3 regions of the Pseudarthrobacter sp. efr-133-R2A-89 genome follow, and region 1 is predicted to be linked to each of the others. Evidence: predicted binding sites of a transcription regulator. Region 1 holds the regulator's gene; each other region holds the start of a gene.
What was found. The regulator LexA, encoded in region 1, represses DNA repair genes until DNA is damaged. The targets are predictions, from matches to a motif close to TCGAACANNTGTTCGA.
Positions count from the first base shown of each region.

Region 2: QRM95_RS11015 (LexA family protein) is a predicted target of LexA. The motif match lies at 810-825, and genes of this name have one in related genera.
Region 3: QRM95_RS01860 (DUF6504 family protein) is a predicted target of LexA. The motif match lies at 1,347-1,362, and genes of this name have one in related genera.

Region 1 covers NZ_JARVSE010000007.1:43,773-46,034, forward strand. Annotated here, with positions in the region: gene QRM95_RS13420 (LysM peptidoglycan-binding domain-containing protein) at 1-180, opposite strand, end outside; gene lexA (transcriptional repressor LexA) at 594-1,322, shown strand; gene QRM95_RS13430 (ATP-dependent DNA helicase) at 1,355-2,262, opposite strand, start outside.
Region 2 covers NZ_JARVSE010000005.1:399,596-401,857, forward strand. Annotated here, with positions in the region: gene QRM95_RS11005 (hypothetical protein) at 1-29, opposite strand, end outside; gene QRM95_RS11010 (hypothetical protein) at 26-436, opposite strand; gene QRM95_RS11015 (LexA family protein) at 839-1,294, shown strand; gene QRM95_RS11020 (Y-family DNA polymerase) at 1,310-2,262, shown strand, end outside.
Region 3 covers NZ_JARVSE010000001.1:411,052-413,313, reverse strand. Annotated here, with positions in the region: gene QRM95_RS01880 (SOS response-associated peptidase) at 1-78, shown strand, start outside; gene QRM95_RS01875 (VOC family protein) at 106-528, opposite strand; gene QRM95_RS01870 (chorismate mutase) at 548-868, shown strand; gene QRM95_RS01865 (hypothetical protein) at 877-1,266, opposite strand; gene QRM95_RS01860 (DUF6504 family protein) at 1,399-1,722, shown strand; gene QRM95_RS01855 (DNA polymerase III subunit alpha) at 1,719-2,262, shown strand, end outside.

The sequences.
Region 1 (2,262 bases):
GAGGTCCGCGGCGGAATCGGAGGCCTTGGCCGGGGAGTGGAAGAGTCCGGCCAAGGAGAGCAGCAGGACCGCGAGCAGAATCAGCGGCACTCCCAGCAGGACGATCCGGCCCCGCCGGGTCAACCGAAGCGGCGCCGGTGATGGCGCACTTCCGGCACTGATCCGCCGGTTGCCGGACATGTGGCGCTCCCCGGCCAGGAATTCCGGACGGGAAATGCGGGAAAGAGTTAAAGCTGACATGAACTGAGCCCTCCTGGACCTGCCGTGCTGCCCGGGTGTCCGCCGCTGCCGTCCTGCCTGCCCTGCCGGAATACCAATCTCTTCCGGCCAGGTCTTCGAACAGGCCATGCAGTGGTTAGAACACATATTCGAACTTTGCTTACTAAGTTTTAGCACCTATCAACGAACAATGTCGAGACTCGCTAGAACAAATGTTTGAAAAAGCAATGTGGCTGGCCTAGCTTGGAAACCAAGAACAACCACCACTGAAGTTGAACAGCAGGGTCTGACAATGACAGCGGCGACCCTTCACGCAGCGCCGGCCAACGGCGTGGGGCGGAAGATCCGGCGGCAAGCGAAAGGCATTGGCGAACATGGCAGCAGCAGCCGCCGGGGGCAAGACGGCCCCGCAACCAAAGAGGACTCCGAAGGGGCTTACCCCACGGCAAAAAAAGATCCTCGAGACCATCCAGCGGTCCGTCAATGACAACGGCTACCCGCCGTCGATGCGCGAGATCGGCGACACGGTGGGCCTGGCGAGCTTGTCCAGCGTGACCCATCAGCTGTCCCAGCTGGAAAAGCTGGGCTACCTCCGGCGCGACCCGAAGCGGCCGCGGGCCATGGAGGTGCTCATGCCCCTCACGCTCGACGGCGGCGCCGGGAAGCCGCTTGCCGCGACAGCGCCGCAGACACCCGGCGCCACCGTAACGGAGCTGCCCACTGCGCTGGACACCGCCATGGTTCCACTGGTTGGCCGGATTGCCGCCGGCGGTCCCATCCTCGCCGAGCAGCTTGTTGAAGATGTCATGCCGCTCCCCCGCCAACTTGTCGGCCAGGGTGAGCTGTTCATGCTCAAGGTGGCCGGAGACTCCATGGTGGACGCCGCCATCTGCGACGGAGACTGGGTAGTGGTGCGCCGCCAGGCGGACGCCGTCAACGGTGACATCGTCGCTGCCCTGCTCGATGACGAAGCAACCGTCAAGACTTTCCGCCAGCGCGACGGGCACACCTGGCTGCTCCCGCAGAACACGCAGTACGAACCCATCCTGGGCGACCACGCGACCATCATGGGCAAAGTGGTTTCGGTGCTGCGGTCACTCTGACACCGCCTGTCACCTTCGGCCGCGGCAGACCTCTATCCGGAGGCCTCCGCGCCGAGCCTCGTGAGGGCGGCCAGTGCCTTGCTGCGGTCCGTAGTGGACCAAAACGGCGGCAGCGCGGCCCGAAGGAAGCCCGCATAACGTTCGGTTGCCAGCCGCGAATCAAGCACCGCAACGACGCCTTTGTCGCCGGTTGACCGGATCAGCCGCCCAGCGCCCTGGGCCAGCCGGATGGCCGCGTGGGTAGCCGAAACCGACATGAAACCGTTGCCACCGGCCTGGGCCACGGCCCGCGACCGGGCTGTCATGAGGGGGTCGTCCGGCCTGGGGAAGGGAATCCGGTCGATCACCACGAGCCGGCAGGACCCGCCCGGAACGTCTACCCCCTGCCACAGGGACATGGTCCCGAAGAGGCAGGTGTCCGGTTCGTCGGCGAACTGCTTGACCAGGGCGGTCATGGTTGACTCGCCTTGGCAGAGCACGGTCATATCGAGCTTGGGCCGCAGGGCGTCGGCGGCCTCTTCCGCAGCGCGACGCGAGGAAAAGAGGCAGAGGGCACCGCCACCGGATGCTTTGATGAGCGCTTCGAGCTCCTCCAGTGCTTCCGGCGAAACACCCCGGCCGGGTTTGGGCAGGTGTCCCGCCACGTAGAGGATGCCCTGTTTGGGGTAGTCGAAGGGTGAGCCGACGTCCACGCCGGTCCAGCTGGGAGCTCCGTCGCCTATCAGTCCCAGTCCGCCCGCTGCCGGTTCGAAGGCGGACCCGATGGCCAGGGTGGCAGAGGTCAGCACAACAGTGTGGCCGGCGAAGAGCCCTTCCCTCAGCCGTCCGGCAACGGACAGCGGTGCGATGTTGACCAGGACCGGTGCATTCTCGTCAGGCGGGGAGTAGCCCTGGCCGGGGTCGAAGGTGCTCGCGCGCGAAAACCAGACTACTTCACGGT
Region 2 (2,262 bases), on a different contig from region 1:
GGCATGATCTCGTTCAGCCCCTGGCTCACGTCAGCTCCCCGTTCTCCTCGTCCAGCAGATAGTTGTCGCCCCTGGTCAGCCCGAGCAGGGAATCGAAGCCCATGGTCACGACCCGCTCGAGGTTGGCGTTGTTCGTCGAAAGCGCCTTGAGCTCGTCGACGACCTGGTTGATACGCGCGGTGAGCAGATCAGGGATGTCGAAGTCGAGATTCTCGCGCCGGATCTTCTCGGCGATCGCCTCGGCGTAGTACTCGTTGGCGGAGGGGTAGCCGCGCCGCTGCGCCCAGTACTCCGCCCGCTGCTTCTCGTCCGAGGACAGGCGGGTAAAGACCCGCTCCCTGCGGTCGCTGCCGTTCTGGTCGATGCTCGGTCCACCGGACCTGGTCGCAGCCCGCGCAGCGGGAGGCGCAGCCTTCGGCTCGTCGACGACGGTCATGTCTGGCCTCTCCTGTCATATTCGACTGATGTACGAGTCCATTCTAACGTCATTCGATTGTCTGTCACGAATGATTGGGCAATGACTTGTGACAGACCTTTGCGGAGAGGTCGGGCAGAGAGGTGGAGTCATCTGCGTCACCCGGTCAGCGCCTGATCGCGTGTCCCAGGCGGCCTCGGTTCCTCGACCCCAAGGCCGGGGCCGCTGAACGTTGGTTCGCACCTCCCGTTCGTGCGAAAAAGAGAAGGCCCCGACGCGCATGAAGCGCACCGGGGCCTTTATTCCTGCCCGCAGTCCCAGAGCCCAGGCCTGTCCGGTCCGCCCGGCAGTTGCTCCACGTTGCGTGCCGTTCCCGCCCGGGCGTACGATTCCATCGAACATATGTTCGAAAAGGAAGTGGACATGCAGGCCTCGCAGCCAGAACCGTTGGCGCTCGACGAGCCGCTGATACTCCCGTTCGCGCCGGAAGCCGTCGCCTGCGGCTTCCCCAGCCCTGCAGAGGGATATTGGTCCGGGGACCTTGATCTTGTCCAGCACCTGGTCCGGGACCCAACATGTACATTTGTCTGGCGTGCAGCCGGCCATTCCATGACCGGAGCCGGAATCAATGACGGCGACCTGCTGCTCGTGGACCGGGGGATCGATCCCGTTCCGGGCAAGATCGTGATCGCCGTCGTTGACGGCGAATACACCGTCAAGCGGCTGGACGTCATCCAGGGACGTACCGTTCTCGTGGCAGAGAACCTTGACTATGCGGACGTCGTTCTCCACGAACACACCGAGATGTCAGTCTGGGGCGTGGTCACATGGATTCTGTCTCCTGCGAAAACCAAACGTGGTGTCAGACCCCGCCTATAGTCTCCAGCCGTGGCAATGACGACTCTCACCCCAGCATCCGATCAAATCGCTCTCGTAGACTGCGTCTCCTTTTACGCCAACGCGGAGCGCGTCTTCGACCCCACGCTGCATGACCGGCCGACCCTTGTCCTCTCGAACAATGACGGCTGTGTGGTTGCCGCGTGCCCGCTGGTGAAGGAGCTCGATCCTGACATCATGGGCAAGCCGTGGTTCAAGATCCGCGGCTGGTGCCAGGCCAAGGGCGTCGAAGCCAGGTCATCGAACTATGAGCTCTATGGCTCGCTGAGTGCACGGGTTGCCACCATTCTGGGCCGCTTCAGTGCGTGGCAGGAAGTGTATTCGATCGACGAAAGCTGGCTGAAGCTGCGGGGCGCTCCTGAAGAACTCGAATCACGGGGACAGGAGATCCGACGGACTGTCCTCCAGCTGACCGGAATTCCTGTCCGCGTCGCGATCGGTCCCACGAAGACCCTCGCCAAGGTAGCGGCTCTCGGCATCAAGAAAAACCCCGCGTTCAATGGAGTTCTCGATCTCCGGCGGTTTTCGGAGGAGCAGCTTGACCGGATCCTTGACTCCCTCCATGTGACTGACCTCTGGGGCGTCGCCGGGCGTAACGGCAAGCGCCTGGCTGCGCTCGGCATCCACACGGCCAGAGAACTGCGTGACGCTGATGCCAAATGGCTCCGCAAACGGTTCTCCGTCGTCATGGAAAGAACCATCCTGGAGCTGCGCGGGCAAAAATGTATCGGGCTGGAGACCCAGCCGCCGGCTGCCAAGGACCAGCTGATCTATTCCAGGAGCTTCTCGCGCAAGCTTACGGACCCTGACGAGATGCATCAGGTTCTGTCGATCTACGCCCAGCGGGTCTCAGCCCGTCTTCGGGCCCAGGGGTCCGTCGCCGGCGTGCTCTCGGTGTGGGCTTCGACCGGCTGGGCCGACGAAGGAACCGTCCCGCATTCAGCCCACCG
Region 3 (2,262 bases), on a different contig from region 1:
GAGTCCGTGGGCAAAGACGTGGGGAACGTCCGCAACAACGGACCGGACCTGATCCGCCCTGTGGAGGCACTGTTCTAGCAGCCCCTGCCAGGGGCGCGGACGCCGTCACACGGTGACCGTGCCGGCGTCGTCCACGGTCCAGCTGGGGTTGTACGCGACTTCCCAGCGGAACCCGTCAGGATCCGCGAAGTACCCCGTGTAGCCGCCCCAGGGTTGCGTGACGGGTTCGGCGATGATGACTGCCCCCGCCGCTGCAGCCTCTTCCATGACCCGGTCCACGTCCCCGGCGCTCCCCACGTTATGGCTGAGGGTGATGCAGGGAACCCCGTCCGGCGGGCTGACGCCTGCCTCCGCCTGCATCTGCCGGACGTCCCACAGCGAGAGCACCAGCCCGTGGTTCACCTGGACGAACAGCACCTCCCCGGCAACCTCACGGTGGACCGGCCAGCCAAGGCCGTCGATGTAGAAGGCCCGCGACCGGTCAACGCTGCGGACGCCGAGGGAGATAAAGTCGACTCTTGGCTCCATGCTTCGATACTGTCAGAAGATGGCGACAATTCAAGGAAACGAACGGGATGCCCAGGCCGACAAGGAACAGCTCGCAGCTGTCCGGGTCGCAGTCGATGAGGTGGATGACCAGATCGTCACCCTCATCGCCCGCCGCGAGCGGCTGATCCGGATCGCCGGCACCCTCAAAGGCGACGACGCCGAGGTGCGGGCTCCCGGCCGGGTGGAGCGGATCATCGAGCACGTCCGGGCCGCGGCGGAGAAAAAAGACATTGACCCGGACATCGTCGAGTCAACCTACCGGGCCATGATCTCCGCGTTCATTGAACTCGAACTGAAGATCCATAAGGAAAACAGCTAAGGAAACCCCTACAGGGTTTCCTCCACCGGAACCCCATGCTGGAACTCCCGTCCGTCCGCCTCGCTGAAGGCTGACAGGACGTGACCTTTCCCGAGCCCGTTCAAGGCCGTGGCGGGAAAGCTCCCGGTGATGGTGCTGTCCGAGTGGGATACGCCGGACAGGTCGTAGTCTTCCTCGATTCCCTGGTCCCGGTTGAACGCGTAGCAGGCAATGGCCTCCCCGTTCATGAATTCAATGCACAGCCGCCGCTGCGTTGAATAGTCCGGCGTGGCTCCCATCAAGCCCACCACGTAGGCGCCGGACCCCGGAATGGCGCCATCAATATTGAACGTGGCCACCAGAGTGGAGTCCTGGGTCTTGATGCTTGCCTGCTTCAGGAGTGCGTCATCGGTACTCATGCCATCATCCTGCTCCCTGCCGCACGGTCCGTCCACCCCCGCCTATGTTTTGCCGGCTCCCCGGCGTAGACTTTATTTATTCGAACACATATTCGAATCAAGCATTTGGGGAGTATCGTCCGGGAGGCGCGCATGGGCATGTTCAGCGAGTCCATTGACGTGGCATGTTCCACCTCCGGGCAGCCTGAATCGTTAACGTGGGCAGGCCGGGACTACCTCATCTGCGCCGAACCTGTCCGGTGGTATGAACGCCGGCAGTGGTGGGCTGAAGACGCCAGGGCTCCCCTGGGAAGCGGCCCAGGCGTGGTGGACCACGAAATCTGGCGCATCCAGGTGCTTCCCGCTGACGCGAACAATGCTTCAGAACCCCTGACCCTCGACCTCACCCGGCATGTTGGCAGCGGCCGGTGGCGGCTGCTGCGGATCCATGACGCCCTTCGCCCCAGAACAGCATGAGCTTCACCCACCTTCACGTTTCCACAGCATTCAGCGCCCATTACGGCGTCTCCTGGCCGGAGGAACTTGTCCAGGCCGCCGCAAGCGACGGCGCCACTGCCCTGGCCTGCACCGACCGGGACGGCCTGTACGGCACCATCAAGCACCTCAAAGCCTGCATGGCTGCGCGCATCGACCCCATCGTGGGGGTGGACCTTGCGGTCTTCGACGACGAAGGGGACCACCGCACGCAGGTAGCCGGGCGGGTGGTGGTGCTCGCCCGCGGGCACAACAATGGCGCGGGGTACCGTGCATTGTGTCGGCTGGTTTCCGATGCCCACGCCAGGACCTCCGGGAAGGCCGGGGGAACAGTGCCGGTGGCTGTCACCCGTGCCGAATTGGCCTCCCGGACCCTCGACCCTGCAACGCTCAAGCCGGTGCTGACCGTCCTGATTGGACCGGATTCCGACGTCGGCAGGGCCATGGGGGGACGGCGTTACCTTCGCCCCCGAACCCTTTTCAAACAATGGCTGGATGCCATGCCCGCGGGAACCGTCGTTG